2 regions of the Cryptosporangium japonicum genome follow, and region 2 is predicted to be linked to the other one. Evidence: riboswitches for the same ligand, from Rfam matches in the RefSeq annotation. Region 2 holds a riboswitch; the other holds the start of a gene.
The links. A riboswitch is a leader RNA that binds a small molecule or an ion and turns the genes downstream of it on or off. The one in region 2 is predicted to bind S-adenosylmethionine.

Region 1 (14,687 bases), on a different contig from region 2:
GTCCTGGGAGCCGCGCGCCACCGCGAGGTCACGGTCGTGGTGCACCTCCTGGAAGTCGCGCGTCGCTATCGCGGTGCTGACGATGAACGTCGGTGTCACGTCGAGAACCAGCGGAGGTAGCTCCGTCATCGAACCCTCCAGGCGGGCAAAGTCAGCGAATCATCGATGCGTTGCCACACCACCGCGACGGGCGTGCCGATTTCCGGCGGCCCGTCCAGCACCTCGCCGAGGATGCGCACCCCCTCCTCCAGCTCCACCAGCGCGACGACGTACGGCGTCGGCCGCCCGGGAACCGGCGGGTGGTGGTGCACGACGTAGCTGAACACCGTGCCGCGCCCGGACGCGACGAGGTAGCCGGTGAACTCCGAGCCGCACGACCGGCAGAACGGCCCGGGCGGGTGACGCAGCGTTCCGCACTTCTCGCACCGCTGGATGCGGAGCTCACCGGCCGCGGTGCCCTCCCAGAAGAACGCGGTGTCCGTGCTGACCACCGGGCGCAGCACGGCCGGCGGCGGAGGTGCCGGGCGGAACTTCAGCACCCGCCACGCCATCTCGGCGACCGGCTCGTCGCCGGCGTACCAGGTGTTGTGCGTCGTCACGAACCAGCCTTCGCCGAGCGCGGTCTGCTTCGGACCGGTGACCTCACCCAGCCGGGAGCGCACCGTCAGCTGTTCGCCGGGGCGTAGGTAGCGGTGGTAGGTCTGGTCGCAGTCGGTGGCGACGATCGAGGGGTAGCCGGCCTCGGTGAGCACCCCGAGCATCAGCCAGAGCGGGTCGTCGGCGTCGCGTACCCGCCCCAGGCCCGGCATCGTCCAGACCTGGATCATCGCCGGCGGCACGACGACGCCGGGGTGACCGGCCGCGCGCGCCGCGTCCTCGTCGACGTAGATCGGGTTCGGGTCACCCAGCGCGTCGAGCCAGGCGTGCATCACCGGCTCGTTCACCGGGTCGCGGGCGACGAACGGCGCGCTCTCGCCGCGGGCCCGGATCTTCTCCGCGGCTTCGAGGATGTCGGTCATCGGGGCACCCTCTCCAGGCCCAGGCCCGCGGTGGCGATGAGCTCGCGCTGGATCTCGTCGACGCCGCCGCCGAACGTCAGCACGGTGTTGCGTTTGCGGTGGACGTCGAGCCAGCGCAGCAGCGCGGCGGTCTCCGGGTCGGCCGGGTCGCCGTGGCGGGACACGACGTCCTCCAGCAGCGGCCCGGCCCACTGGGCGGCCTGGGCGGCGAACACTTTCGACGCGGACGCGTCGGCGATCTCCCCCGAGCCGCCGGCCGCCGCGGCCACCTGCCAGTTGAGCAGCTCGTTGGCGCGCTGGAACGCGTGCACCCGGCCGAGGGAGCGGCGTACGTCGGGGCGGTCGAGCAGCGGCGTGCCGTCCGGGTCGGTACGGGTGGACGCCCAGGAGCGCACCCGGTCGAGCAGGCCGCCGAGCCGCCCGGCCGGGCCGAGCATCACCCGCTCGTGGTTGAGCTGGGTGGTGATCAGCCGCCAGCCGCGGTTCTCCTCGCCGACACGCATCGTGACCGGCACCCGCACGTCGCGGTAGTACGTGGCGTTGACGTGGTGCGCGCCGTCGGACGTGATGATCGGCGTCCACGAGTAGCCGGGGTCGCGGGTGTCGACGATGAGGATCGAGATGCCGCGGTGTTTCGGCGCGTCCGGATCGGTGCGGCAGGCCAGCCAGACGTAATCGGCGTCGTGCCCGCCGGTGGTGAAGATCTTCTGCCCGTTGACGACGTAGTCGGCGCCGTCGCGGACCGCTCGCGTGCGCAGCGACGCCAGGTCCGTGCCGGCTTCGGGCTCGGTGTAGCCGATCGCGAAGTGGACGTCGCCGCGCAGGATGCCGGGCAGGAACTTCGCCTTCTGGTCCTCGGTGCCGAAGCGCTGCAACGTCGGGCCGACGGTCTCCAGCGTCACCGACGGCAGCGGCACGTCGGCGCGGGTGGCCTCGTTGACGAACAGCTGCTGTTCGACCGGGCCGAGGCCCCGCCCGCCGTACTCGGTGGGCCAGCCGAGCCCGAGCCACCCGTCGCGGCCCAGGCGGCGGATCAGGTCCCGGTACTCGGGGCCGTGCCGGTCGACGAGCATCGCGCTCCGCTCGGCGGGCGAGAGCACACCGGCGAAGTACGCGCGCATCTCGTCGCGCAGCGCCCGCTGTTCCGGCGTCAGATCGATCAGCACTTCTCGCCCCCCAGGTACCGCGCGCCGAGCCGGTCGAGCGTGTCCGACGGGCCCCCGACGAGCCGCGCGAGGTCGCTCGCCGCGGCCGAGAACCGGTGCAGCGCGTAGTCCCGGTCGAGGCCGAGACCGCCGTGCAGGTGGTGACAGGTGCCGATCGCCGCGGGCAGCTCGGTCGCCACCCAGTACGCGGCCACCTCGGCGTCGGTGCCCGGATCGAGGTCGTGCTGCAGCCGCCAGACCGTGGACTGCGCCAGCAGGTGGAGCGTGCGCGAGGCCAGGTAGACGTCGGCGATCTGCTGGGCGACCGCCTGGAACGTGGCCAGCGGACGCCCGAACTGGTGCCGGGCGGCCACGTGCGCCACGGTCAGCTCCAGCGCACCGGCGAGGAGCCCGTCCGCGTAGCTGACCGCGGCCGCCAGCGCCAGCCGGTACAGGTCACGCACCGCGTCGGCCCCGCCGACCACGGCTTCGGCCGGCACCGCGTCGAACGCCACCCGGTACGGCGCGTTCGGCCCGGCGCCCGGTACCCGGGAGACGTCCACGCCCGGCGAGGAGAGGTTCACCAGCAGCAGCGCCGGGCCGGCCACCGGCACCAGCACGTACTCGGCCGCGTCGGCGTCCGGGACCCCCACCTTGACCCCCGAGACCGAGCGGCCGTCGGCCACCGTGCGGGGCTCGGCCGGGAACGGCGCCGAGGGTTCGTGCAACGCCGCGGTGATCACGGTGCCGTCGTCGACGACGCGCCGGAGCAGCTGCTCGGCCGCACCGCACCGGGCCAGCGTCAGCGCGCCGACGCCGAGCGTCGCGTAGAACGGGGTGGAGGCCGCCCGGCGCCCGAGCTCGGTGAGGACGGCCGCGGCTCCGGCGGGCCCGAGATCGTCGCCGCCGACGCCGGAGGGTAACGAGAGTTCGACGAGCCCGGCGTCGACGAGCGCGTCCCACAGTCCGTCGCCGGCGGAGCGCTCGACCACCAGCGCGGCCAGCTCCGCGGCGTCACGCAGCGGTGGTTCGGCAGTGAAGTCCACCACCGGATACTAGAACAGGTTCTATCCATGCGTCGCGGCGTTCCGCGGTGAAGAGAACGGTTTCTCCACTGTCACGAAGGGACGATCGTGCGTTACGGGAACGTGACGGACCCCCGACACTAGAACGTGTGACTCCTGGCTCGGGGTATTCTGTGCGGGTATCGCTGAGACCCAGGGAGAACCCGATGGCCGGACCATCTCGTGCGCGCGGTGGCGGGCCGAGCGTCCTCAACACGCTCAACGCACTCACCGAGGACGACCTCGGCTCGGCCGCGCAGCGCGACCGGCGCAAGCGGATGCTCGACGCCACGATCGCGCTGGCCACCAAGGGCGGCTACGAGGCCGTGCAGATGCGCGCGGTCGCCGAGAACGCCGACGTCGCGCTGGGCACGCTCTACCGGTACTTCCCCTCGAAGAACCACCTGTTGGTCACCGGCCTCGCCCGGGAGTTCGAGAACGCCCAGGAGCGGCTCGACCGCATCGACATCCCCGGGGAGACGCCCAGCGAGCGGGTGCTGTTCGTGCTCGGGCGGGTCACCCGCAAGCTGCAGCGTTACCCGCAGCTCACCGAGGCGATGACGCGCGCGTTCATGTTCGCCGACGCCAGCGTGTCGGCCGAGGTCGACACCGTGGCCCGGTTGATGGAGCGGATGTTCGGGCAGGCCATCCACGAGGAGCCGAACGCCGAGGACCTGGCCATCGCCCGGGTGATCGGCGACGTGTGGCTCTCCAACCTGGTCGCCTGGGTCACCCGGCGGGCCTCGGTCAGCGACGTCGCGGCCCGCCTCGAACTCACCGTGCACCTCCTCCTGGACAACGTCAGCGAGCGGAGCGCAACGTCAGCACCGTGATCTCGCTCGGCGCGAAGATGCGGAACGGCGGGCCCCAGAAACCGGTGCCCCCGCTGGTGTAGAGCTGCGTACGCTCGCCGTGCCGCGACAGGCCACGCACCACCGGCTGGTCGAGCCGCACGAGGAAGTTGAACGGCCACATCTGGCCGCCGTGCGTGTGCCCCGACACCTGCAGGTCGATGCCGGCCTCGGCGGCGTGCCGGATGAACTTCGGCTGGTGGGCCAGGAGCAGCACCGGCAACTCCTCGTCGGCGCCGTCCAGCGCCGCCGCGAGGTCGGTGCGGTGGCCGGGCAGCCCCGAGGACTTCGCGGTGACGTCGTCGACGCCGGCGACCACCAGCCGGTCGCCGCCGCGCTCCACCACCACGTGCCGGTTGTGCAGCGAGTTCCAGCCCAGGTCGGTCATCCGGTCGAGCCAGCCCTGGGCCTCGTTGAAGTACTCGTGGTTGCCGGTGACGTACACCTTGGCCAGGGTGGCGTTCAGCGTGCCGAGCGGCGCGGCCTGCTCCGCGCGCTGGTCGGGCGTGCCGTCGGCGATGTCACCGGCGTGCGCGATGACGTCCGCGTCGAGCGTGTTCACCAGCTCCGCGGTCTTGCGTGACCACTCCGCCCGGTCGATCGGGCCGTAGTGGGTGTCGGCGATCAGCACCACGCGGGTGCCGTCCAGCCCGGCGCCCAGGCGCGGCAGCGTGACGTCGACCTCGCGGACGCGGGAGACACGCATCGCCTCGTAGTGCCCCCAGGCCAGCAGCACGGCGCTCACGACGAGCGTGAACACCGCGGCGATCCGGGGCGCGTCGTCGACCCCGCCCAGCCCCAGCGCGAGCCGCAGCACGGTGCCGATCAACGACCAGACGAACAGCACCCAGACGACGCCGAGCAGCGTGTCGCCGATCCGCGCGGCCCGGTCGTCGTGGCGGCCGTGGCCACGCATCATCGAGACCGGCAGCCCGACGAAGCCGGCCAGGAACACCAGCGACCCGACCAGCACGACGGCGAGCGGCCAGTCGTTGGCCGGGCCGAGCAGCGTCCACCACGGCACGCCGAAGAGCAGCAGCGAGATGACGACGACGACGCCGAGGAACGCGGAGGGGCGCCGGCCGCGCTCCGGGGTGGGTGCCGGGGCGGCGTCGGCGACGCGGGGAGAGGGCTCGGCCACGACGTACTCCTGTTCGACGGTGCGTACTAGCGGAGCGACGGCTCCGTTAATGCCAACGGCACGCTACTCCCGGTGATTCCGCCAACCCGGCGTAACCCGCACCGGCGCCCTAGCCGCCCTCGCTCTCGACGCGGTAGCGACGGACCGCCGGAATGGCCGCCGCGATCCCGATCGCGCCGAGCACGCACGCCACGCCCCCGAACGCGGCACTCGCCGCCGGCCCGACCACCGCCGCCACCGCTCCCGCGCGGGCATTACCGAGCTGCGGCCCGCCCGCCCCGACCACGAAGTCGACGCCGCCGATGCGGCCCCGTAGCGCGTCGGGCGTGGTCAGCTGCAGGATCGAACCGCGGAGCACCACCGTCACGACGTCCGCCGCGCCGGCGACCACCAGACACACCACCCCGAGCCCGAGCGCCGGGCTCACCCCGAGACCGACCATCGCCGCTCCCCAGGCCCCGACCGCCACCAGCATCGCCGCCCCCTGGTGCCGGATCCGGCCCAGCGGGCCGGACAGCACGCCCGCCACCAGACCACCCAGACCGATCGCCGCGTAGAGCAGCGCCGCGGTCGCCTCCCCACCGCCGAACCGGGCGTCGGCCAGCGCCGGGAACAACGCCGCGGGCATCGCCAGCACCATCGCGTTCAGATCGGCGAGCAGGCTGCCGGCGACCAGCGGCCCGACCAGCGCGCTGACCTGCCACCCGAGGTGGGTGAGCGCGGCCGCGGCCGGGATCAGGGCCGGCGGCAGGAGGCGCGGCGCGAACGTACGCCGGGCCGGCGCGTCCACCGCCGAGAGACCCGACTGCGCCGCGGCCAGCAGGTAGAGCAGCCAGAGCTGCCGCAGGTCGAGCACGGCCTGGACGGCGAGCAGCGCCGCCACCAGCGTCAGGCCCAGGCTGGTGGCCAGCACCAGCCGCCGCCGGTCGACGGCGTCGGCGATCGAGCCGCCCAGCAGCCCGAGAGCGAGCGTCGGCACCATCGTGGCCAGGCCGATCGCGCCGACCGCGAACGACGACCCGGTGATGCCCCAGACCTGGATCGCCAGCGCCACCCCGGTCATCCCGGTGCCGATGGCCGACACCAGATGGCCACCCCAGACCCTCCGGAACTCGGGTGAGGTCCGGAGTGGACGGGTATCGGCCAGCAGGTGACCCACGACCGGGAAGCTAGCCCCGACCTACGACAGAAATAGTCGTCGACACGGTGTAGACATTCGCGCTACCGTCGACGGCAACCCCGTCGAGGAGGTAGCGATGCCGACCACCACCGAAACCACGACCGCCGCCTGGCGCACGGCCGGGGAGCGCGGTGACGCCGAGGCGGCCACCGCCTGCCTGGCGGAGAACGCCGTCGCGATCTCCCCGCTCACCGCCGCCTTCCGCTTCGAAGGCCGCGAACAGGTGCGTCAGATGCTCGTCGCCGCCATGCAGGTCTTCGACGACATCCGTTACCACACCGAGGTCGGCGACGAGCGCACCCGGTCGCTGTTCCTCACCGGCCGCGCCGGAAAGGAACCGTTCGAGGAGGCGCAGCTACTGCGCTTCGACGACGAGGGCCGCGTCGTCGAGCTGACCCTGTTCGGCCGCCCGCTGCCCGCGCTCACGCAGGTGATGAGCACGATCGGGCCGGCGCTGGTCCGGGCCCAGGGGCGCCCGGGGCTGGCCCGCGTCATCCGGGCCGCGACCGTGCCGCTGCACGCGATGACGCGCCTCGGCGAGCGGACCCTGGTGCCGCTGGCCGACCCGAACCGCGGTCACTGAAGGCGCGCCAGCATCACCGACGTCAGCCGCCGCGCGGCCGAGGCGGCGCCGTCGACGTCGCCCGACGCGATCGCCGCGGCGAGCACCCGCTGGGTCGCCAGATCGGCGGCCTCCGGTGCGGACAACTCGCGCGTGACCTCGGGGTTCCGGTTCATCGCGAGCACCAGGCTGTTGTACGACAGCTGGTAGGCGAGGTTGTCCCCGGCGACGATGATCAACCGCCAGAACTGCTCGTACCGCTCGGCCAGCACGACCGGGTCGGTCACCCCGACCGACCCGGTGACGAACCCCTCGATCTCGGCGGCCGCGCCCGCCGTGGCGCGCGTGGCCGCCAGCCGGGCCGCGTCCACGCCGATCGCGAGCCGCATCTCCAGCGCCGAGCGCAGGATCAGCTCGTCGGGCAGCTCCAACTCGCCGAGCAGTTCCAGCCCGGCGGACACCCGCCAGTCCAGCACCCGGGTGGCGCCGCCGTGGCTCACCTCGACCAGGCGGGCCTGCTGCAGCCGCCGGATCGCCTCGCGCAGCCCGTGGCGCGCCACCCCGAACTCCTCGGCCAGCGCCCGCTCACCGGGCAGGGCCGATCCGGCCGCCAGCGATCCGGCCAGGATCGCGTTACGCAACTGCCGGTACACCGCGTCGGAGACGGCCGTGCGCGCGATCGGGCTGAAGGTCACGTCACCGACTTTACGGGCGGCGCCCATCCCGGCCCGCGCAGCAGGTGGCCCACCCGGTCGCGCCAGCACGACGCGTCCCGCACGGCGCGGGCGATCTTCCCGTACTCCCCGAACGCCACCCGGATCGGGTTGTACGTGCCGATGTTCGTGGTCAGGCCGTAGATCACCCGCTCACCCTCCGGCTCGAACGTGCCGAACAGCCGGTCCCAGACGATCAGAATGCCGCCGTAGTTGCGGTCGAGGTACACCTGCTGCGTGCCGTGGTGCACACGGTGGTGGGACGGGGTGTTGAACACCGCCTCGTACCAGCGCGGCATCCGATCGATGCGTTCGGTGTGGAGGAAAAATTGATATATCAGATTCACCGACAGCTGGAAGAAAATCATCCAGGGCGGGATGCCGATCGCCGCCAGCGGCAACCAGAACGGCAGCGCGGTGAACGGCGTCCAGGGCTGGCGGAGCGCGGTGGAGAGGTTGTAGCGCCGGCTGGAGTGGTGCACCACGTGCGAGGCCCAGAGGATGCGCACCTCGTGGTGCGACCGGTGGTACCAGTAGTAGGCCAGGTCGTCGGCGACGAACAACAGCACCCACGTCCAGATCGACGTCGGGTCGAGCCGTACCGGGGTGAGCGCGTACACCCCGGCCAGCGCCGCGAGCGTCACGATCTTCCAGAACGCTTCCACGACGAGGAACCCGAGCCCCATCGAGAGGCTCGTCACCGTGTCCCACGCGGTGTAGCCGAGCTCGCTCTCGTCGCTCAGGAATCGGTAGGAGGCGATCTCCAGCGCTACGAACAGCACAAAAACCGGTACGGCGAACACGAGCACGTATTCGGTCATGCCGCGCAGCCTACGTGGATTGGTCCACTGGTTCAACCAGTCGCTCGATCGCCGTGATCAGCAGGTCCAGGCCGAACTCGAAGTCGGCCTCGGGGTCGTGCGCCAGCAACGCCGACGCGGACGCCACGACGTGCGGGAACCGCGCCGGGTCCACGCGGGCCATGCCGGGCCCCTCGGACACCCGGTCGATCAGCTGCCCGAGCCAGAGCGCCTGCAGCTGCGACCCCACCGCGTACGCCATCAGCGTGTGCACGATGCGCACCGCGGTGGCGCCCCGGAACCCCGCCTCCGCCGCCAGCGCGAGCGACCGCTCGGCCAGCCGCGACGCCGCGGTGCTGTCGATCGAGTGGGTCAGCACCACGCGCATCGCGTGCGGGTACTCGTGGGCCGCCGTCCGGAACGCGCGCACCAGCGCCCGGGCCTCCGCCCGCCAGTCGCCGGTTCCCGACGGCACCGTGTCGAGCCCCGCGACGACGTACTCGGCCACGCCTTCCAGCAGCGCGGCCTTGTTCGACACGTGGTTGTACAACGACATCACCGCGACGCCGAGCTCGGCCGCCACCGCGCGCATCGAGAGCGCGTCCACGCCGTGCCGCTCGATCAGCTCGACCGCGGCGTGCACGATCCGCTCCCGGGTGAGCACCAGCCGCACCACCGGCTCCGGACCGCGGCGCGCGGCGTTCACGTCAGCCGCACCGGCAGCTCGTCGTAGCCCCGCAGGGTACGGGTGGGACGACGCCGGGCCGGGCCGGCCGGCCGCACGTCCGGATAGCGTTCGAAGAGCCGGCGGAGCGCCTCCTCACCCTCGATGCGGGCGAGCGAGGCACCCAGGCAGTAGTGGACGCCGCTGGAGAACGCGAGGTGCTCCCGGGCGTTCGCGCGGTGCACGTCGAAGCGCTCCGGGTCGTCGAAGACCGCGGGGTCCCGGTTGGCGCCGCCGATCAGGATCGACAGGAACGTGCCTTTGCGCACCGGAACGCCCGCGACCTCGGTGTCGCGCAGCGCCCGCCGGGCCGTGTTCTGCACCGGCGACTCGTAGCGCAGGATCTCCTCGACCGCGTTGCTCCACTCCAGGCCGTCGAGCTGGTCGCGGTGGGACATCAGCAGCGCCGCGCCGTTGCCGATCAGGTTGACCGTCGTCTCGAACCCGGCGGCGAGCAGCAGGCCCGCGATGGCCAGCAGCTCGTTCTCGTCGAGATCGTTGTCGTCGTGGATGAGGCGGCTGATCAGGTCGTCGCCGGGGTCGGAACGCAGCCGGGCGAAGTGGCCGGACATCCAGTCGTTGAGCGCACGGATCGCGTGGTCCACCCGGCGGTACTCGCGGTAGGAGAGTCCGATGTCGAGCACCGGCGCGGCCGTGCTCCCCCAGGTGACGAACTGCGCGCGCATGTCGGCCGGCACGCCGAGGATCTCGGCGATGATCGTCACCGGCAGCATGCTCGCGTAGTTGCTGATCAGGTCGGTCTCCGGGTCGACCCGGTCGAGCAGCTCGTCGGCGAGCTCACCGACCCGCCCGCGCAGCGACGCCATCGCGCGCGCGGTGAAGACGCGGGAGACCAGCCGGCGGTAACGGGTGTGGACCGGCGGATCGACCGCGAGCATCGACGGCGGCGTCACCGGGCCGATCGTCCGCTGCGGGCGGGTCATCACCCAGCGGGCGGCCGGCGGGAGGGCGTCCGGATCGGAGACGACGCCGAACGCGTCACTGCGCAGCGCCGCCTCGGCGATGCGGTGGTGGGCGGTCGCGGCCAGGAACGACCCGCGCACGATCGGCGCGCGGTCGCGGATCCGGGTGTAGAGCGGGAACGGGTCGTCCCGGGTGGAGCGGTCGGAGAACAGCCGCGCCTGCAGGTCACCCTGCTTGCGGGCACGGTTCATCGCCAGCCGGGCGACGCCGTGCCGCGTCGACCAGGAGCCGGCGGCGAGCAGCTCGGCGTGCAGGCGGTTCGGGCGCTCTCGGGTCTCCATCGAGCCTCCAGACGTACGACGTACGTCTTACGTACACCGTACGTCGCCTAGCCGTCAACGTGAATCACCGTTAACATCTCGGCCCATGGAGCTCACCGAGGCCCGAACCCGATTCGCCGAACTACGCCAGTGGACCGAGGGGGTCCGACCCGAGGAACTCGACGAGATCTGGGCCGCGTTACCGACCGCCCGCGTCGACGACGTCCTCGGGGCGTGGAAGGGCGCCGACTTCGCCACCGGGCACCCGCTGCACCAGGGCCTGGCCGACGCCCGCTGGTACGGCAAGACGTTCGTCAGCGCCTCCGACGCCAAACCGCTGATCTGCCGGGACGAGAACGGCGCGCTCTTCTCCGACCTCGCGCTCGGTCGCGGCGGTGAGGCCTCGCTCTGGGCGGTCGAGTTCCGCGGCGAGGTCACCGCGACGATGGTGTACGACGCCCAGCCGGTGTTCGACCACTTCAAATGGGTCGACGACCGCACGCTGATGGGGATCATGAACGGCAAGTCGCCGCTGATCTTCCACGCGGGCCACCACTACTACTTCCTGTTGGAACGCGTATAGTCCGGCCCTAGGTCATGAGTGTCAGCGTCAAGCCCCGGCTCGCTGGCCGGCAACCCTCCACGGTTCGCGGTGGGGTGCCCCGGGTGAAGACCTGGCCCGACCGCGGTCCTCGCGGCGGGCAAGCGCGGACCTCCTGACCGGGGTCCCCTGTGCCAGGAGCGACGCCTCGTGCTGACCCGTGCCCGCCCCGCCGTGACCGCCGGACCGGCCCCCGACCTGACCGTGCTCGGGGGTGACCTGCCGGTCGTGCTCTCCGACGGCACGCTCACCGACCACGTCAACCTCGACTACGCCGCGACCGCGCCCTGCCTGTCCGCGGCCGCCGACGCCGTGAACTCGATCCTGCCCTGGTACGCCAGCGTGCACCGGGGCGCGGGCGCGGCGTCGCAGCGCTGCACGCTCGCCTACGAGCGGGCGCGCCAGACGATCGGCGACTTCGTCGGCGCCCGCCCGGACGACCACGTGATCTTCACCCGCAACACCACCGACGCGCTGAACCTGCTGGCCCGGGCGCTGCCGACCGGCACCACCGTCGTCGGCTGGGCCGGTGAGCACCACGCGAACCTGCTGCCCTGGCGCGGCACCGTGTCGCTGCCCGTGCCACGCAGCGCGGCCGAGGCGATTGCCGCACTCCAAGCCGCGCTGGAGGCCCACTCCGGCCGGAACGTGCTGGTCACCGTCACCGGGGCCTCGAACGTCACCGGCGAGGTGTGGCCGCTGGCCGCGCTGACCGAGGTGGCGCACCGGCACGGCGCGCGCATCGCCGTCGACGCCGCCCAGCTCGCGCCGCACCGGGCGGTGTCACTGGCCGCCGACGGCATCGACTACCTCGCGCTGTCCGGGCACAAGCTCTACGCGCCGTTCGGCGCCGGCGTGCTGGCCGGACGGGCCGACTGGCTCGACGCCGCGGATCCGTACCTGGCCGGCGGCGGCGCCACCGCCTACGTCGCCCCGGTGACCGACGGTGACCTGATCGGGTACGCCGTGGACTGGAACTCCGGGCCCGCCCGCCACGAGGCCGGAACCCCGAACCTGCTCGGCGCGGTGGCGCTCGCCGCGGTCGGCGCGGCGCTCGGCGCCGCCGACCGGGACGCGCTCGCCGCCGCCGAGAACGCCCTGGTGGAGCGGTTGCGTGCCGGGCTGGCGACGCTGCCGGGCGTCGAGGAGCTACGGACGTTCCCCGACGGCCACGACCGTGTCGGCATCGTGAGCTTCGCGGTGGCGGGCGTGGCGGCCGCGGACGTGTCCGCGCACCTCGCCACCCGCCACGGGATCGGGGTGCGCGACGGCCTGTTCTGTGCCCACCCGCTCACCGAGCGTCTGCTGGCCGACGCCTCCGCCCGCGCCGGCGCCGATCTCGGCCCCACCGCGGTACGCGCCAGCGTCGGGCTCGGCAGCACGCCGGAGCACGTCGACCGGCTGCTGGCCGGGATCGCCGAACTGACCGGCTGAACATCCACGTTTCACGGGATATCCACCGGGTCGCTGGCGCGTACCCGATAGTGTTCGCGGATGTTCGTTGTGACCCTCACTTACGTCGCTGACATCTCCGAAGTGGATGCCGAGGAAGAAGCCCACCTCGCCTGGCTCGACAGCCAGTTCGCCGACGGGGTGTTCGTCGCCTCCGGCCGGCGGGTGCCACGCCACGGCGGCGTGATCTTCGCCGACAACGTCGACCGCGAAGAGCTCAACCGGCGCCTCTCCCTCGACCCCTACGCCGAGAAGTGCCTGGCCGACTACACCGTCATCGAGTTCGACCCCACGCGGGTCGCGCCCGGCTTCGAGAAGTTACGCTCCGACACCGCGTCCCCGGGTGCCGGTGTGGCCGGCGTCCCGCCCCGCTCCGCCGTTCCGGCCGAGTCCCCCACCGCCGAGGCCTGAGCCACGTCTCGCGCCGCGCCCACCGCGCGGCGCGAGCACGCGGATCAGGTCGGTACCGGCCGGGCGTCGAGCGCGAGGCCCGGCTCGAAGGCGCCGATGATCAGGGTGTCGGCGCAGTAGTCGGGCGAGACGAAAATCTTCCGCGCGCCGCTGAAACCGTCGTAGGCGAAGAGGTACACCCGCACCGCGGCGTCGGGGTGCTCACGCAGCAGCGTCGGCAGGTCGGTCGACGGGTCGACGCCGCACCGCTCGAGCTCACCCGGCGGCACCCGGCCGAGACACATCCGGACGTACCGGTAGCTCTGCCGCTGCAGCCGCGGGAGCCACGTCACCGACGTCGGCAGCTCGATCAGCGACACCGGCGAGCCCGAGGCGTCCACCTCGTGCGGTAACCGCAACTGGGCCCACACCTGCAGGTCGAGCGCGTGCCGCCGGCCGGTGTTCACGATCTTGATCCGCGGCATGTCGTGGTCGGTGCCGGTCCACGCCGTCTCCGGCGGCGCGGCCATGAGGTCCGACCAGTCGATCCGCGGCGCCAGGCGGCGGGTGAACCACCACCAGAACAGGAACGACGTCAGAATTCCCGTCGGCACGCTGATCAGCGTCGAGATGATGATCTCCACGACGCCACAGTGGATCGGATCCGGCGTCGCCGCGCAGCCGAATATCGTGGATCACATGAACACCGACCGGGACCGTGACATCGCGGGGAGGCCACGCCAGGCCCGGCCCCGTGACGCGCTGGGGCGTCCGCTCCCCTACGGCGACCCCCGGGGCGTCGACCCGGTCTCCGAGGAGCCGTTGCCGCCTCCGCAGGCGCTCGCCGAAGCCCAGCGCCTGCTCGACGGTGGGCGCGCCTTCTCCGCCCACGAGGTGCTGGAGGCGGCCTGGAAAGCCGCGCCGAGGGCCGAGCGGGAGCTCTGGCAGGGCCTCGCGCAGTTCTGCGTCGGCATCACGCACGCCCAGCGTGGCAACCGTTCCGGCTCGGCGACGCTGCTGGCCCGCGGGGTGGCCCGGCTGCGCCCGTACGCCGCGGCGCCGCCGCACGGCATCGACGTCCAGGGCCTCCTGACCTGGTACGACACCTACCGGGACGCCCCCGAGAAGGCCGCGCCGCCTCACTTGACGTGACGGTCGACCTCGTCCAGCAACGCCAGCACGTCGATCGGTTTGGCCAGGAACGCGTCCGCCCCCGCTCCGCGCAGCCGCGGTTCCGCGCCGCCGGAGACGTCCGCGGTCACCACCACCACCGGCGTCCGGCGCAGCACCGGGTCGGCGTGATGACGCACGGCGGCCAGCAGCTCGTCGCCGGACAGGCCGGGCAGGTGGACGTCGAGCAGCACGAGCGCGGGCCGGAGCTCCTCCAGCAGCCGCAGCCCGGACGGGCCGTCCGGGGCCACCACCAGGTTGACCCGTTCGCGTTTGCTGAGCACCCGCTGCACGAGCGTCACGTTCGCCGGGTTGTCCTCGACGTAGAGCACTGTCGACGTGCGCACGGACGGGGACACCGGCGCGGCCCCGGCTGCGCTCAGCTCCACCGCGTCGTCGGGGCCGGTCGCGGAGGCCGGCAGATCGATCTGGAACGTGCTGCCGAACCCGGCGACGCTGCTCACCCCGATCCGGGCGCCCATCGCCTCGAGCAGGCTCTTGACCAGCGACAGGCCCAGCCCGGTGCCCTCGACCCCGCTCCGCTCGGCACCGAGCCGCTCGAACGGGACGAACACGTCGTCGAGCCGGTCGGCGGGGATGCCGAGCCCGGTGTCGGTGACGGTGACACGCA
Region 2 (14,687 bases):
GCGGCCAACCGCTGCTGGGCCCCGTCACGCAGGTCCTTCTCCAGCCGCTGCCGTTCCGCGGTCTCCCGCTCCTCCACCCGCGCCTGCGCGGCCAGCACCTGTTCGAGCTGGGTGGTGGCCATGGCCTGCAGTTGCGCGGTGAGCAGCGCCTGCGAACCGGCGCGCAGCACGGCGTCGACCATGCCTCGGCGCAGCCGCAGCGCGTCGTCCAGCTCCACCAGGGCCAACGGCTGCCGATCGTCCATTCGCGCCTCGGCCAGCCACCGCCCGGTCGTCGCGGACGGGTGGAGCACCAGGTGGCCGCGCCGGTCGACGTAGCTGCGTTCGGTCGGCACCCAGAACAACAGGCGCAGCCGCGGGTCACGCAGCGCCGCCGCGAGCGCGTCACGCACGGTGGCCACCGACGTCGTCGACGAGGTCATCCGGATCACCCGGTGCGGCGCGTCCACTTCGCGCCAGCGTTCACGCAGTGCCCCGGAGAGCACCGCCAGCGCGAGCACGGCGGAGATCGTGTTCTGCACGACGTAGAGCGAGAGCAGCGCCTCCAGGTCGGTGAACGTCCGGGTGCTCGCGGTGGACGCGATCGCGGCGGCGGCGATTCCGGTGCCGATCAGCACCGGGATCGCGGCCGGGCGTTCGGTGGTGGAGAGCCGGCGACCGCGGCGGACGAGCAGGACGAGGTACCACCCCGCCAGGACGACCTGCAGGCCGATCACCGCGGTGATCGCGGCGTCGAACAACGCGCGGTTGGGCACCAGCGTCGGCCAGAACACGTCGGGGGACAGGTCGTTCCACTCGGGACGGGACACCAGCTCGACGACGAGCTCACCGACGATCAGCACGCCGATCGCGGCGTACACCCAGTAGCGGTCGGCCCGGTCGACGAGGCGGCCGGCCGGATAGGCCAGCACGGCGGCGCCGGAGACGGTCAGGCCGATGCCCTCGGCGTAGAACGCGAACGTCGGCCAGATCCCGCTGTCCCAGATCGCGGTCCAGGCGAAGGCCCCGAACACCGCCCCGACCAGCAGTAACTGACCGCTGCGCTGACGGCTGTCACCGGTGCCGAGCAGCAGCCCGCCGGCCGCTCCGAACACACCGGCGGCCGGTAGCGCGACGGCGGCCGAGGTCAGGTGTTCACGCCAGTAGGGCACCCCGCACAGGAACGTGAGCAGGCCGACGCCCGCCCCCACCAGGGCGGCCCGACCGGTGTGTCCCGGAACCGGTAGGACAGCGCGCATAGACACGGTGCCTCCGATCGTCCGTGCCGCATGATACTTCTCGCTACCGCGCTTCCCGGTGCTCCGCGTACGCGGCCAGGTGCGCGACCTGCACCGGGTCGAGCGACGGGCGCACCCGGCCCCGCGCGGTCTCCAGGTGGGCGGCGGTGACCTCGGCGGTGTCCATCGACTCGCGCATCGCGGCGAGGGCGGCCTCGCGCACCAGCGCCGCGCAGTCCGCGGACGAGAACCCGTCGAGTTCCTTGGCGACGTCGGCCAGCTCGATGTCGGTCGAGAGCGGCACCTTGCGCGACGCGGCCCGCAGGATGTCGGCGCGCGCGTCGGCGTCCGGCGGCGGCACGAACACCAGCCGCTCCAGGCGCCCGGGGCGCAGCAGCGCGGGGTCGACCATGTCGGGCCGGTTCGTCGCGCCGACCACCACGACGTTGCGCAGCCCTTCGACGCCGTCGAGCTCGGTGAGCAGCGCGGCCACCACCCGGTCGGTGGTGCCGCCGTCGGTGGACTGTCCGCGCACCGGGGCCAGCGCGTCCACCTCGTCGAGGAACACCAGCGTCGGCGCGGCTTCGCGCGCGCGCCGGAACAGCTCGCGCACCGACCGTTCGCTCTCACCGACCCACTTGGTGAGCAGCTCGGCGCCCTTCACCGCGAGCACGTTCGCCTGCCCGGTGCCGGCGAGCGCCCGCACCAGGAAGGTCTTGCCGCACCCCGGGGGGCCGTAGAGCAGCACCCCGCGCGGCGGGTCGACGCCCAGCCGGGTGAACGTGTCCGGGTACCGCAGCGGCCAGAGCACCGACTCGGTCAGCGCCTCCTTGACCTCTTTCATGTCCCCGACGTCGTCGAGGCTCAGCGAGGCCACTTCGAGCGTGGATTCGGCCATCGACGTGGGCCGCACCGACTGGGCGGCGGCGTCCAGGTCGGCCTTGGCGATCTCCGGGGTCTCGGCGTCCCGCTGGCGCATCGCCGCGCGGACGCCCGCTTCACGCACGAGCGTCCCCAGGTCGGCGGCGACGAACCCGGGCGTGCGTGCGGCCACGTCGTCGAGCGAGACGTCGTCGGCGACCGGCAGGTTGCGTGTGAACAGCGCCAGCAGGTCACGGCGTTCGGTCGCGTCGGGCATCGGTACCCGGAGCTCGTGGTCGAGCACGCCGGGGCGACGCAGGCCGGCGTCGACGTCCTCGGGGCGGCTGGTGGTGCACACCACGGCCGTCTTGCCGTCGCCGACCAACCGGGCGATCAGCTGGACGAGCACGGTGGCGATCGGCGGCGGGTCGGTGCGCGGCGCGAGCGCCTCGACGTCGTTGAGCAGCAGCACCGTCGGCTGCTGCTGCTCGGCCCGGGTGGCGGCCTGGCGCAGCACGTTGGCGGCGGCGTCCGGGGCCACCGCGGCCAGTCCCGGGCACCAGATCCGGAGCACGGTGGCGCCGGTGGCCTGCGCGACCGACCGCACGAGCGTCGACTTCCCGGCCCCGGGCGGCCCGGTGACCAGGACGCCGAGCTGCACGGTGGTCCCGAGGCGCTCCAGGACCTCGCCGTGGTGGAACGCGAGGTCGAACAGCTCGGTCAGGTGGGCGGCCTGCGTCTTCAGACCGATCAGGTCCTCCGCCGGCCGCGGTTCCTCGTCGGTCGCCGCTCCGGGCTCGGCGAACACCTGCTCCATGCTGTTGTCGACGTCCCGCGAGCGCGCCTTGGCGGCGGCGGGAGCGGCGGCGCCCGCCGCGCCCGACACGCCGGGCGAGAACGTCCCGGCGAAACCCGGGGTGCCGGTCGCGCGCGGAGACGCGGTGGGTCCGCCGACCCGGACGCCGGTGGCGCCGCGGGAGCCCCAGACCCCACCACCGGACGACTCGGACCAGGTGACGATCGTGTCCGGTGTGATCAGCGCGGCCGTCTCCGGCTCGGCGGTGACGACCGTGAGCAGCGCCGCGGTCCAGCCGCTGCCGACCGCGTTGGACAGGCTGCGCCGCGCGCTCTCGACCAGCGGCCGGTGCGGGTGCGCCGGGTCGAGGTCCTGCGGCAGCAGCGACACGTCGTCCCCGCTGGTGACCACCTTGCTCAGCAACGCCAGCCGGAGCATCTCCGGCGAGACGGCGGCCACCACGGTGGCGTCGCCGGACACCGTGATCGTGCGTGCCGCCTGGATCGGCGCGGCGCTGACGTCGACCGGCGCGCCGTCCCGGATCCGCAGGTTGCCCATCGTCAGGTCGTCGGCGAGCAGCAGCCCGCGCGCCGCGTCGCCGACCGCCGCGATGCCGGCCGACGTGCGCTCCGCGCTGCGCAGCAGCACCGGATCACCCGGGTTGAGGTCGAGGGCGGCGAGCACTTCCGGATGGAGCCGCACCACCCCGCGCCGCGCGTCGAGCACAGCTGACCGCAGGCTCGCGGTCAAGGTCAGGGAGGGAGCTTCAGAAGTCACCTTCTAAGTCTGCGTCGTCTGGCAAACGAACCGCTGAGTCGGGGCTGAGGAAGAAGGCGGCTATCCGGAACGCGGACCTACTGTGTGGCTGTGGAAACTGCTTCGGGGGACACCACCCCGCGTGGGATGCCGGGGCCGGCGCGGTCCGGGTGGCGTGCGGTCGTCACCACGCGGCGCGTCGTGACGACGCTCGTCGTGATCGGTGCCCTCGCCGCGCTCGTCGTGTGGATCCGCTGGCCGTCCGGAGAGCCCGTGCGCTCGACCGACGCGATGGTCACCGTGCGGTCGGGGCCGGCGCGCACCGAGCCCATCACGCTCGACACCACGATCTACGTCCCGGAGAGCGCCACCGCGTCGCATCCGGCGCCGGCGATTCTGCTCGCGCACGGCTTCGGCGGCAGCAAGAGCAGCGTGGCCGCGGACGCTCGCCGGCTGGCCGGCCAGGGATACGTGGTGCAGACCTGGAGCGCACGCGGGTTCGGGCGTTCCGGCGGCACGATCTCGCTGGACAGCCCCGACTACGAGGTCAACGACGCCAGGGCGCTCATCGACCGGCTCGCTCAGCGTGACGACGTCCGCCAGGACGCGTCCGGTGACCCCCGGGTGGCGGCGATCGGCGGTTCGTACGGCGGCGCGCTGAGCCTCCTGCTGGCCGGTTACGACCAGCGGGTGGACACGATCGTCCCGCGGATCACCTGGAACGACCTGGCGAACTCGTTCTTCCCGGAGGCCACCGGCGCCGGCCCGGCGGACGGCGTCTTCAAGCGCTCCTGGGCCGGGCTGTTCTTCGGCAGCGCGAGCGGCGGCGGCGTCAGCAGCGTCGGCGACCTGGCCGCGCTGCTCGGCGCCCGGCCGGACGCGAACGGTTCGATCGACCCGACGACCGTCGACGTGTCGAAGGCCGGCGAGCTGGTGCAGTGCGGTCGCTTCGAGCCTTCCCTCTGCCGCGAGTACCTGCAGGTCGCCACCACCGGCCGCTCCACTCCCGCGATCATCGAGCGGCTGCGCCGCTCCAGCCCGTCGACGGTGCTGAACCGGATCAAGGCTCCGACGCTGCTGGTCCAGGGCCAGCAGGACACGCTGTTCCCGCTCTCCGAGGCCGACGCCAACGCGCGTGGCATCGCGGCCAACGGCACACCGGTCCGGGTGGCCTGGTACGCCGGTGGGCACGACTCGAGCGCGTCGACGCGGGAGTCCGAGCGCGTCAACGAGCTGGAACTGTCCTGGCTGCGTCACTACCTCGACGGCCGCGGCCCGGCGCCGTCGGACGAGTTCAGCTACACCACCGCGGGCGCGATCAGCGTCCGGGACACCCGGCCGACCACCCGGGTCTACACGCTGGATTCGTACTCGGCGGTGGAGCCGGACTACCGCGTCCGGGTGAGCGGCATCAGCCCGCAGCCGATCGCGAACCCGCCGGACGGCACACCGGCCGGCGTCTCGACGCTCCCCGGTTTCGGCGCCCTGACCAGCAGTTTCGCCAGCGCGGGCATCGACGTGCCGGGCCAGTTCGCCTCGTACAGCGGCGTCGAGCTGGAGCGCGCGGTCGACGTCGCGGGCGCGCCGACGGTGCGGCTGGCGGCGGCGTCGCCGACCGGTGAGGCCGTGCTGTTCGTCAAGCTCTACGACGTCGACGCGGACGGGCGCGCCACGCTGCCCGGCGGTGCGGTGGCCGCGGTCCGCCTGACCGGGCTGCCGCGGACGATCGACTCCGCGCCGCTGGTCACGGTCTCGCTGCCGATGATCGGGCACCGGTTCGAGTCCGGGCACAGCGTCCGCCTGGTGATCGCCACCGCCGACCAGGCCTACGCCGGCCCGGTCGCGCCGGCCGTCTACCAGGTGGCCGTGCAGGCCAACAGCCTGCACCTGCCCGCGGTGGCGCCGGTGCCGGTCGCGAGCTCGACCGGGCTGTGGACGTGGGTGCTGGTCGGGCTGCTGGGCGCGGTCGTGCTCGGCGTCGTCGTCGCGGTGTTCGTCGTCCGGGCCCGGCGTCGGCGGCTCGACGTCTCGGTCGACCCGGACGCGGCTTCGTCGCCGCTGGTGGTGCGGGGCCTGCGCAAGGCCTACGGCGACGGCTACCTGGCCGTCCGGGACCTGTCGTTCACGGTCGAACCCGGTCAGGTCGTCGGCCTGCTCGGCCCCAACGGCGCGGGCAAGACCACGACCCTGCGCATGTTGATGGGGCTGATCCGGCCCTCCGGCGGCGAGATCCTGGTGTTCGGTCACCGGATCCTGCCCGGCGCGCCGGTGCTGTCGCGGATCGGAGCGTTCGTGGAGGGCCCCGGCCTGCTTCCGCACCTCTCCGGCCTGGACAACCTGCACCGCTACTGGCAGGCCACCGGCCGTCCGGCCGAGTCGGCCCACCTCGAGGAGGCACTCGAGATCGCCGGCCTCGGCGCGGCCGTGCACCGCAAGGTGAAGACGTACAGCCAGGGCATGCGGCAGCGGCTGGCGATCGCGCAGGCCATGCTCGGCCTGCCCGACCTGCTGGTGCTCGACGAGCCGACGAACGGGCTCGACCCGCCGCAGATCGCCGAGATGCGTGCGGTGCTCTCCCGCTACGCCACCGACGGGCGGGCCGTGCTGGTCTCCTCGCACCTGCTGGCCGAGGTGGAGCAGGTGTGCTCGCACGTCGTCGTGGTCAGCAAGGGCACCGGTGTCGCCGCCGGTCCGGTCGGGGAGATCGTCGGCGAAGGGCGGTCGGTGCTGGTGGAGGTCGCCGCCGGTGACCAGGACGCGGCGGTGGCCGCCCTGCGTGCGATGCCCGGCGTCGAGGTGGTGCACCCGAACGGTGCCGGCCTGGTCGTCGAGCTGGCCGGCGCCGAGCGCAGCGACGTCGTCCGCGAGCTGGTCGGAGCCGGGGTCGGCGTCGAACGGCTGGTGGCCAGGCGTCGGCTGGAAGACGTGTTCCTGGAGCTCGTGGGAGAGCAACGATGACCTCGGCAATTCACCGGCCAGGACGGACGCTGCGGTTCGGCGCCGAGTTCGCACGTCAGCTCACCCGCCGCCGCACCCAGATCGCGCTCGGGTTCCTGGTCGTGCTGCCGCTGATCCTGGTGGCGGCGTTCAAGATCGGCGTGCCCGACGACCCCGACTCGGCGCAGGAGGGCAACAGCCTCGCCGACCTGGCCACCTCGAGCGGCGCGAACTTCACGCTGTTCTCGATCTTCGTGGCGTCGAGCTTCCTGCTGCTGGTGGTGGTCGCGCTGTTCTGCGGCGACACGGTGGCCAGCGAGGCGAGCTGGGGGACGCTGCGTTACCTGCTGGCGTCGCCGGTTCCGCGGGGCCGGCTGCTCCGTCAGAAGCTGAGCGTCGGCCTGGCCTACAGCGGGTTCGCGCTCGCGTTGCTGCCGACGGTGGCGATGATCGCCGGGACGCTCGCGTTCGGCTGGGGGCCGCTGCGTACCCAGCTCGGCGTCGACATCCCGGCGGTCGAAGCGCTCGGCCGCATCGTTCTCGCGGTCGTCTATATCGCAATCACGTTGCTGCCCGTAGCCGGACTCGCGTTCTACCTCTCGGTGCGAACCGATGCGCCATTGGGTGCGGTCGGCGGCGCGGTGATGCTCTGGATCATCTCGAATATTCTGGAAGCGGTCACCGCGCTCGGAGATCTTCGCGCGCTGCTTCCGACCCGTTACGGAACGGCGTGGCTGTCGCTGCTTTCCTCACCGATCGAGGCCGAGGACATGGTGAAGGGCACGGTTTCGGCCGTGGCGTACACAACCGTCTTTCTCGCCCTGGCCTGGTGGCGCTTTCTCCGGAAAGACATCGTCAGTTGATCGGCATCCGGTAGTCGCATCCCTGACGAGTCCGCCCCTTTGCGGGGCGCGGACTGCGACCATGCAGCAGACCACCTTCGCACCCAAAGGATCGTGTGATGTTCAAAAAGCTCTCGGCGATGTTCGGCGGCGGCGCGTCCGTCGATACCGTGCTCGCCTCTCCGCACACCCGGCCGGGCGACGTGCTCCGCGGCGAGGTGCGGATCAGTGGCGGCAACGTCGAGATGGTCGTCGACCGGGTGGAACTCGAACTGGTCGCCAAGGTCGAGGTGGAGGGTGAGTCCGCCGGCGGGGACGACTACGAGTACAACACGATGCTGCCGTTCCAGCGCCTGCACCTCGGGCACCGGTTCAGCCTGCAGCCGGGCGCTCGGCACGCGGTTCCGTTCGAGCTCGCCGTGCCGTGGGAGACGCCGGTGACCACGGTCAACGGGTACCCGCTGCACGGCATGCAGCTCGGCGTGCGCACCGAGCTGGAGCTGGCCGGTTCGCTGGACAAGGGCGACATGGACCCGATCCAGGTCAACCCGCTGCCGGCGCAGGCCCGCCTGCTCGACGCGTTCAGCCGGCTCGGTTTCCAGTTCAAGGGCGCCGACCTGGAGCGGGGCACGCTCTACGGGTCGCGGCTGCCGTTCTACCAGGAGATCGAGTACTACCCGGCGCACCAGTACGCCGGTTCGATCAACGAGCTCGAGGTCACGTTCATCTCCGGCCCGCAGTCGATGGACGTGCTGCTGGAGCTGGACAAGCGCGGCGGCTTCCTGACGTCCGGCAGCGACGCCTACAACCGGTTCACCGTGCAGTACGCGGGCGCCGAACAGCTCAACTGGGAGCAGTGGCTCCACGAGCACCTGCAGATCCTGACGCAACGGAGGGGAATGTTCCACTGAGTCATGGCGCCCGCACAGTGAGCCAGGTAACTCCCACCGAGTGTGCGGAATCGATTTGGCTCGCTGGGCGGGCGCCGTAAACTGGGCGTCACAACTTCATAGGAACTCATCCAGAGGGGCAGAGGGATACGGCCCGGTGAAGCCCCGGCAACCATCGCATCCAGCGAATCGCGCACAGCGAGGTAGATGCGACAGGTGCCAACTCCGTCCCGGTTGAACCGGGAGAGATGAGGATGGCCTCGCCATGACGTCGCTGCTTGCTGCCCAGGACACCACCAGCCCCGCTCGCGTGCTGCGCTGCCGGAACTGCGGTGCGGAGTTCCCGCTCATCGCCATCCACGCCTGTGCCGAGTGTTTCGGCCCGCTGGAGGTCGGTTACGACGCCGACGCGCTCGCGTCGGTGACCCGGGAACAGATCGAGGCGGGTCCGCAGAACATCTGGCGCTACGCGCCGCTCCTTCCCGTCGGCCAGAACGCCGACGACCGGGTTTCGCTCAACCCGGGTCTGACGCCGCTGGTCCGCGCCGACCGGCTGGCCGCCGCGATCGGCCTGAACGCCCCGCTCTGGGTCAAGGACGACTCCGCGAACCCCACCCACTCGTTCAAGGACCGGGTGGTCTCGCTGGCGCTCACCGCCGCGAAGGGCCTGGGCTACAGCTCGGTGGCCTGTGCCTCCACCGGGAACCTGGCCAACTCGGTGGCCGCGCACGCCGCCCGCGTCGGCTGGCAGGCCACCGTGTTCATCCCGGCCGACCTGGAGCCCAGCAAGATCCTCGCCTCCGCGGTGTACAACCCCCGCCTGGTCGCCGTCGACGGCAGCTACGACGACGTCAACCGCCTGACCAGCGAACTGCAGGAGGACGACGCGTTCGAGTCGACCGCGTTCGTCAACCAGAACGTGCGGCCGTACTACGCCGAGGGCTCCAAGACGCTCGGCTACGAGGTGGCCGAGCAGCTCGGGTGGCGTCTCCCGGCGCAGGTCGTGGTCCCGATCGCATCCGGTTCGCTGCTCACCAAGATCGACAAGGCGTTCGGCGAGTTGGTGAAGGCCGGCATCGTCGCTTCCCGGGACTGGACGGTCTTCGGCGCGCAGTCGGCCGGCTGCTCGCCGGTCTACACCGCGTTCGCCGAGGGCCACGACGTCGTCCGCCCGGTGAAGCCGACCGGCATCGCGAAGTCGCTGAACATCGGCAACCCGGCCGACGGGCCCTACGTGCTCGACGCGGTGCGCCGTACCGGTGGCTCGATCGCCGCGGTCGGCGACGACGACATCCGCGACGGCATCCGGCTGCTCGCCGAGACGACCGGCATCTTCGGGGAGACCGCGGGTGGCGTCACGGTCGCGGTGCTGAAGAAGCTGGTGGAGTCGGGAGAGCTCGACCCGGACGCCGAGACCGTCATCTTCAACACCGGCGAGGGCCTGAAGACCGCCGACGCGGTCGAGGGCCGGGTCGGCCCCACCCACCGGATCGCGCCGTCGCTGCGCGGAGCGCGTGAAGCCGGTCTGCTCGGCTGAATCCGGACGTCCCGAACGACCCCGTGCCTCAAGTACGGGGTCGTTCGTCCGTCTGGAACTTGAGAGAGTGGTCTTCGTTCCGCGAAACTCGCAATAAAATTGCATAAAGCGGTACGAATAACGCGGTAGGTAGTAGAACTGATTAGTGGGGTCGGAAACGCTGACCGGTATAACCGGGGATAGCTCTTACTCAGACCAGTGAGGCTGGTGGTTCTCCTGGTTTCGGCGCCGATAAGTGCGCGAGAGCAAAAAGTTCCTTGGTGGAACTACCCTTTTCTGAGCGTCACTTTCGTACTGCCTAGAGGTCCGGTACCGTCCTGACCGGTCGTAGTTCTTGCCAGTGTTCGTGCGATCTGCAGTGCGGGGCTCTTGGACGAAGACCCGGAGCGCATGGTCAAGGAGTGCGTTTCGTGGGCACCAGCAAGTGAGGGAAGTGCACAGTGGCGCAGGGCACTGTCAAGTGGTTCAACTCCGAGAAGGGGTATGGCTTCATCGCTGTCGACGGCGGCGCTGATGTCTTCGTCCATTACTCGGCGATCATGATGGACGGGTACAAGTCTCTCGAAGACGGCCAGCGAGTCGACTTCGAAGTGACTCAGGGTCCGAAGGGTCCGCAGGCTGAACGAGTCACGGTCGTCGCGTCCTAGTTCCAGACTTCAGCGAGGCCCGTTCCGGTGGGTGCGACCGGAACGGGCCTCGTCTGTTTTGTTGAGCGGGCCGGCGCTATTCCTTCCGGTCAATTCTTGAATTCCGACGGTTGTTCGGATTCCCGGCCGCTCCTCGCCGAGGGGAGCGTGCGCGCCCGGCGGCCGCCGGTGGGACCCTCCACGTTTGCTTGCACTCGCCTGGGTCGAGTGCTAAACAGGAGATTGGCACTCGGTAGTCTTGAGTGCCAAGGTCGGAGAGGTGAGGCTCCCGGCGCGTCGGTCCGTGCCGGCGCAGTGGGGGGTCGTCCGTCGCGGGCACCGTTCCGACCGTGCAGTCTCCGGTTGTCCTGCGCGGCATCCGGGGGTCCGACACCATCGGAGGACATCACCGAATGGCCAAGTTGATCGCGTTCGACGAGGAGGCTCGCCGCGGCCTCGAGCGGGGCATGAACCAGCTCGCCGACGCTGTGCGGGTGACGCTCGGTCCCAAGGGCCGCAACGTCGTGCTCGAGAAGAAGTGGGGCGCGCCGACCATCACGAACGATGGTGTGTCGATCGCCAAGGAGATCGAGCTCGAGGACCCGTGGGAGAAGATCGGCGCCGAGCTGGTCAAGGAAGTCGCCAAGAAGACGGACGACGTCGCGGGTGACGGCACGACCACCGCGACCGTTCTGGCCCAGGCGCTGGTCCGTGAGGGTCTGCGCAACGTGGCCGCTGGTGCGAACCCGATCGCGCTGAAGAAGGGCATCGAGGCGGCCGTCGCGGCGGTTTCCGAGGCTCTGGGCAACGCGTCGAAGGAGATCGAGACCAAGGAGCAGATCGCTTCCACGGCCTCCATCTCCGCGGCTGACACCTCGGTCGGCGAGATCATCGCCGAGGCGATGGACAAGGCCGGCAAGGAAGGCGTCATCACCGTCGAGGAGAGCAACACCTTCGGGCTCGAGCTGGAGCTCACCGAGGGCATGCGCTTCGACAAGGGCTACATCTCGCCGTACTTCGCCACCGACACCGAGCGGATGGAGGCCGTCCTCGACGACCCGTACATCCTGTTCGTCGAGGGCAAGATCTCGACGGTGAAGGACCTGCTCCCGCTGCTGGAGAAGGTCATGCAGGGCGGCAAGCCGCTCGCGATCATCGCCGAGGACGTGGAGGGCGAGGCCCTCGCCACCCTGATCGTCAACAAGATCCGGGGCACCTTCAAGTCGGTCGCCATCAAGGCGCCGGGCTTCGGTGACCGCCGCAAGGCGATGCTGAACGACATGGCCATCCTCACCGGTGGCACCGTCATCAGCGAGACGATCGGCCTCAAGCTCGAGAACACCACGGTCGACCTGCTGGGCACCGCCCGCAAGATCGTCGTCACCAAGGACGAGACCACGATCGTCGACGGTTCGGGCGACGCGGAGCAGATCGAGGGCCGGAAGAACACCATCCGGGCCGAGATCGAGAACTCCGACTCGGACTACGACCGCGAGAAGCTCCAGGAGCGCCTCGCCAAGCTGGCCGGCGGCGTGGCCGTCATCAAGGTCGGCGCGGCCACCGAGGTCGAGCTCAAGGAGCGCAAGCACCGCATCGAGGACGCGGTGCGCAACGCCAAGGCCGCCGTCGAGGAGGGCATCGTCGCCGGTGGTGGCGTCGCTCTGCTCCAGGCGTCCACCGTCGCGTTCGAGAAGCTGGACCTCTCGGGCGACGAGGCGACCGGCGCGAACATCGTGAAGGTCGCGCTCGAGGCTCCGCTCAAGCAGATCGCGGTGAACGCCGGTCTCGAGGGTGGCGTCGTGGCGGAGAAGGTGCGCAACCTTCCGTCGGGCCACGGCCTGAACGCCGCCACCGGCGAGTACGTCGACCTGGTCGGCGCGGGCATCATCGACCCCACCAAGGTCACCCGCTCCGCGCTGCAGAACGCCGCTTCGATCGCCGGTCTGTTCCTCACCACCAACGCGGTGGTGGCGGACAAGCCGGAGAAGGCCGCGGCCCCGGCCGGCGACCCGAGCGGTGGCATGGGCGGCATGGACTTCTGAGTCCTGCTCTCACCCGCACCACGTAGAGGGCGGGCCCGGGTTTCCCGGGCCCGCCCTTTCGCATGTTCCCGGGCCTTCCGTGCCTACGGCGGGTTTCCGGGCCTACGGCCGGGAGTTCTACCCCGGGAACCCGTCGTAGGCCCGAGAACCCGTCGGTCAGCGGGGGCGGGCGGCTTCGCCCTGGCGGGCCAGGGTGACCGCGGCGGCGGCGTCGACGGTGCCGGCGCCGATGACGTTGCGCGCGCTGCCGCCGCACGTCGAGGCGGTGCCCAGCGTCGCGTCCTCGGCGCTGGCGCGCAGCAGTGCGGCGGTACGCACGATGTCGCCACGCAGCGACGGCGCGGCCTGCCAGACCAGCGCGACCACCCCGGCGACCTGCGGGGTGGCCATCGACGTGCCGGACAGCCGCGAGTACCCGCCCCCGGGCCACGCCGACAGCACGTCCACGCCCGGTGCCATCAGATCGGGCTTGGACTCCGCGTCACCGGGCACCGGGCCGCGGCTGGAGAAGTCGGCGATCACCCTCTTGTCGTCCACCGCCCCGACCGTGAACACCGAGTCGTACCGGCCGATCGGGTCGGTGATCGAACGGCACCGCGCGCCCTCGTTGCCGGCTGCGGCCACCACGAAGATGCCCGCGTCGCGCAGCGCGTCGACCGCCGGTTCGAGCGTGCCGGCGCCGCACCCCTCCACGTCGGGGCAGCCCCACGAGTTGCTGAGCACGTCGGCCGCGCGGGCCGGATCGCCGTCGGTGAACGGGTTGCCCCCGTCCCGGAACGGGGCCAGCATGAACTGCAGACAGTCCAGGTAGAGGCCGGGGTTGCCGAGCGGGCGGGCCAGGTTGGCGCACCCGATCCAGGTGGCGCCCGGCGCCACCCCGACGTTCTTGCCGACCGCGCTGCCCGCGGTGTGGGTGCCGTGGCCGTTCGGGTCGGTGGGCGTGGTGGTGTGGTTCCACGGGTCGTGCCAGCTGTCGGCGCCGCCCCGGTAAGTCGCACGCAGTGCCTCGTGGCGTGCGTCGACGCCGCTGTCGGAGAAGCCGACGACGATGCCGCGGCCGTCGGTGCCCTCGCGCCAGGCCTGCGGTGCCTTGATCGTCTCGAGGTTGGCCGGTGTGCCGGTGAGCGTGCGGGTGTCGGGGGAGCCGGCGGTGGCCGCCTCCGGGATCGGGCGGAGCTCGGGGTTCGGCTGCACCGAGGCCACGTCGTCCCGGGTGGCGAGCACGGCCCGCACGAGCGGGGTGTCGTCGACCTCGACCGCGTTGACCAGGTAATACGACGTCGGGTCGGCGCCGACTTTCCGGAGCGCCGAGAGCAGCGACGCCTGGGTGCGGCGGGCGTGGTCCACCAGGAGGCGGTAGACGGCCGTGCGCCGGGCGGTGAGGTCGGTGGTGGAGTTGCCCACCGAGGTGGTTCCGGCCTGGTTCTTCAGGACGACGAAGAGCCGGTCGCCGTGGAAGCCGTCCTGCCCGGGGCCGAGCCACAGCAGCCCCGACGAGACCACCAGCACCCCGATCAGCGCCCCGGCGAGCACCCGCCCACGCCGCCCGCCCGACCGCCCCGGCGATTCCGCTCCTTCGTCCCCATCCGGCGCGTCATCCGCATTCCGCGCTTCGTCCGGGGCCGGGGCTTCGTCCCCGGGCGGCGTTTCGGGCCCGGCCGGCTCGGTGGGACGCGTGGCGTGGCCGGGACGGGTGGCCCGGCGGGCCGCGATGGCCAGCACGAGCGCGACCACCGCACCGGTGACCAGGGCCAACCACGCGGAGATGCCGGTACCGATCGCGGCCCACTGCGGTACGTCGCTCGGCACCAGCAGGAGCGTGATCTCCTCGGCGTCGACGAAAGCCAGCGGACCGAACGCCGCCACTGCGACGAGCAACGCACCGGGCCACCGGCGGGCCGGGTCGGCACACGCCAGCGCCACGCAGACGGCCGGCAGCACGCCGAGCAGCAACAGCTGGGTGCCGGGCGCGCCGAACGCGCCGGCCAGCAGCGTGAGCGGCACCGCGAGCACCAGCGCGTCGAGCACCAGCCCGGCGACCGGGCCGCCCACCGGCACCCGGAGCGGCCCGGTGCGCCGCAGACGGGACACCAGCACACCGAGCCCGAACGCGGCCAGCGCGGCCGCCGCCACGTCGAGCGGGCCACCGAGCGCACCGACCCACCACCAGGGCAGCAGGACGA

Region 1: it holds a riboswitch for S-adenosylmethionine, as region 2 does, so the genes downstream of both, ABD437_RS33090 (aminotransferase class V-fold PLP-dependent enzyme) here and thrC (threonine synthase) in region 2, are expected to answer to the same signal.

What each region holds. Positions count from the first base shown of each region.
Region 1 covers NZ_BAAAGX010000028.1:313,901-328,587, forward strand. The annotation lists gene ABD437_RS33025 (MaoC family dehydratase) at 1-129, opposite strand, end outside; gene ABD437_RS33030 (bifunctional MaoC family dehydratase N-terminal/OB-fold nucleic acid binding domain-containing protein) at 126-1,019, opposite strand; gene ABD437_RS33035 (acyl-CoA dehydrogenase family protein) at 1,016-2,185, opposite strand; gene ABD437_RS33040 (acyl-CoA dehydrogenase family protein) at 2,179-3,210, opposite strand; gene kstR (cholesterol catabolism transcriptional regulator KstR) at 3,396-4,061, shown strand; gene ABD437_RS33050 (metallophosphoesterase) at 4,030-5,220, opposite strand; gene ABD437_RS33055 (MFS transporter) at 5,330-6,379, opposite strand; gene ABD437_RS33060 (nuclear transport factor 2 family protein) at 6,477-6,983, shown strand; gene ABD437_RS33065 (FadR/GntR family transcriptional regulator) at 6,977-7,657, opposite strand; gene ABD437_RS33070 (sterol desaturase family protein) at 7,654-8,496, opposite strand; gene ABD437_RS33075 (TetR/AcrR family transcriptional regulator) at 8,507-9,181, opposite strand; gene ABD437_RS33080 (cytochrome P450) at 9,178-10,464, opposite strand; gene ABD437_RS33085 (DUF4334 domain-containing protein) at 10,550-11,026, shown strand; SAM riboswitch class IV at 11,037-11,157, shown strand; gene ABD437_RS33090 (aminotransferase class V-fold PLP-dependent enzyme) at 11,219-12,478, shown strand; gene ABD437_RS33095 (YciI family protein) at 12,539-12,907, shown strand; gene ABD437_RS33100 (hypothetical protein) at 12,952-13,530, opposite strand; gene ABD437_RS33105 (DUF309 domain-containing protein) at 13,586-14,038, shown strand; partial or broken gene ABD437_RS33110 (hybrid sensor histidine kinase/response regulator) at 14,026-14,687, opposite strand, start outside.
Region 2 covers NZ_BAAAGX010000029.1:13,451-28,137, forward strand. The annotation lists gene ABD437_RS33310 (sensor histidine kinase) at 1-1,244, opposite strand, end outside; gene ABD437_RS33315 (AAA family ATPase) at 1,282-3,651, opposite strand; gene ABD437_RS33320 (CocE/NonD family hydrolase) at 3,778-6,588, shown strand; gene ABD437_RS33325 (ABC transporter permease) at 6,585-7,430, shown strand; gene ABD437_RS33330 (sporulation protein) at 7,529-8,320, shown strand; SAM riboswitch class I at 8,424-8,554, shown strand; gene thrC (threonine synthase) at 8,565-9,836, shown strand; gene ABD437_RS33340 (cold-shock protein) at 10,277-10,483, shown strand; gene groL (chaperonin GroEL) at 10,876-12,504, shown strand; gene ABD437_RS33350 (S8 family serine peptidase) at 12,661-14,687, opposite strand, start outside.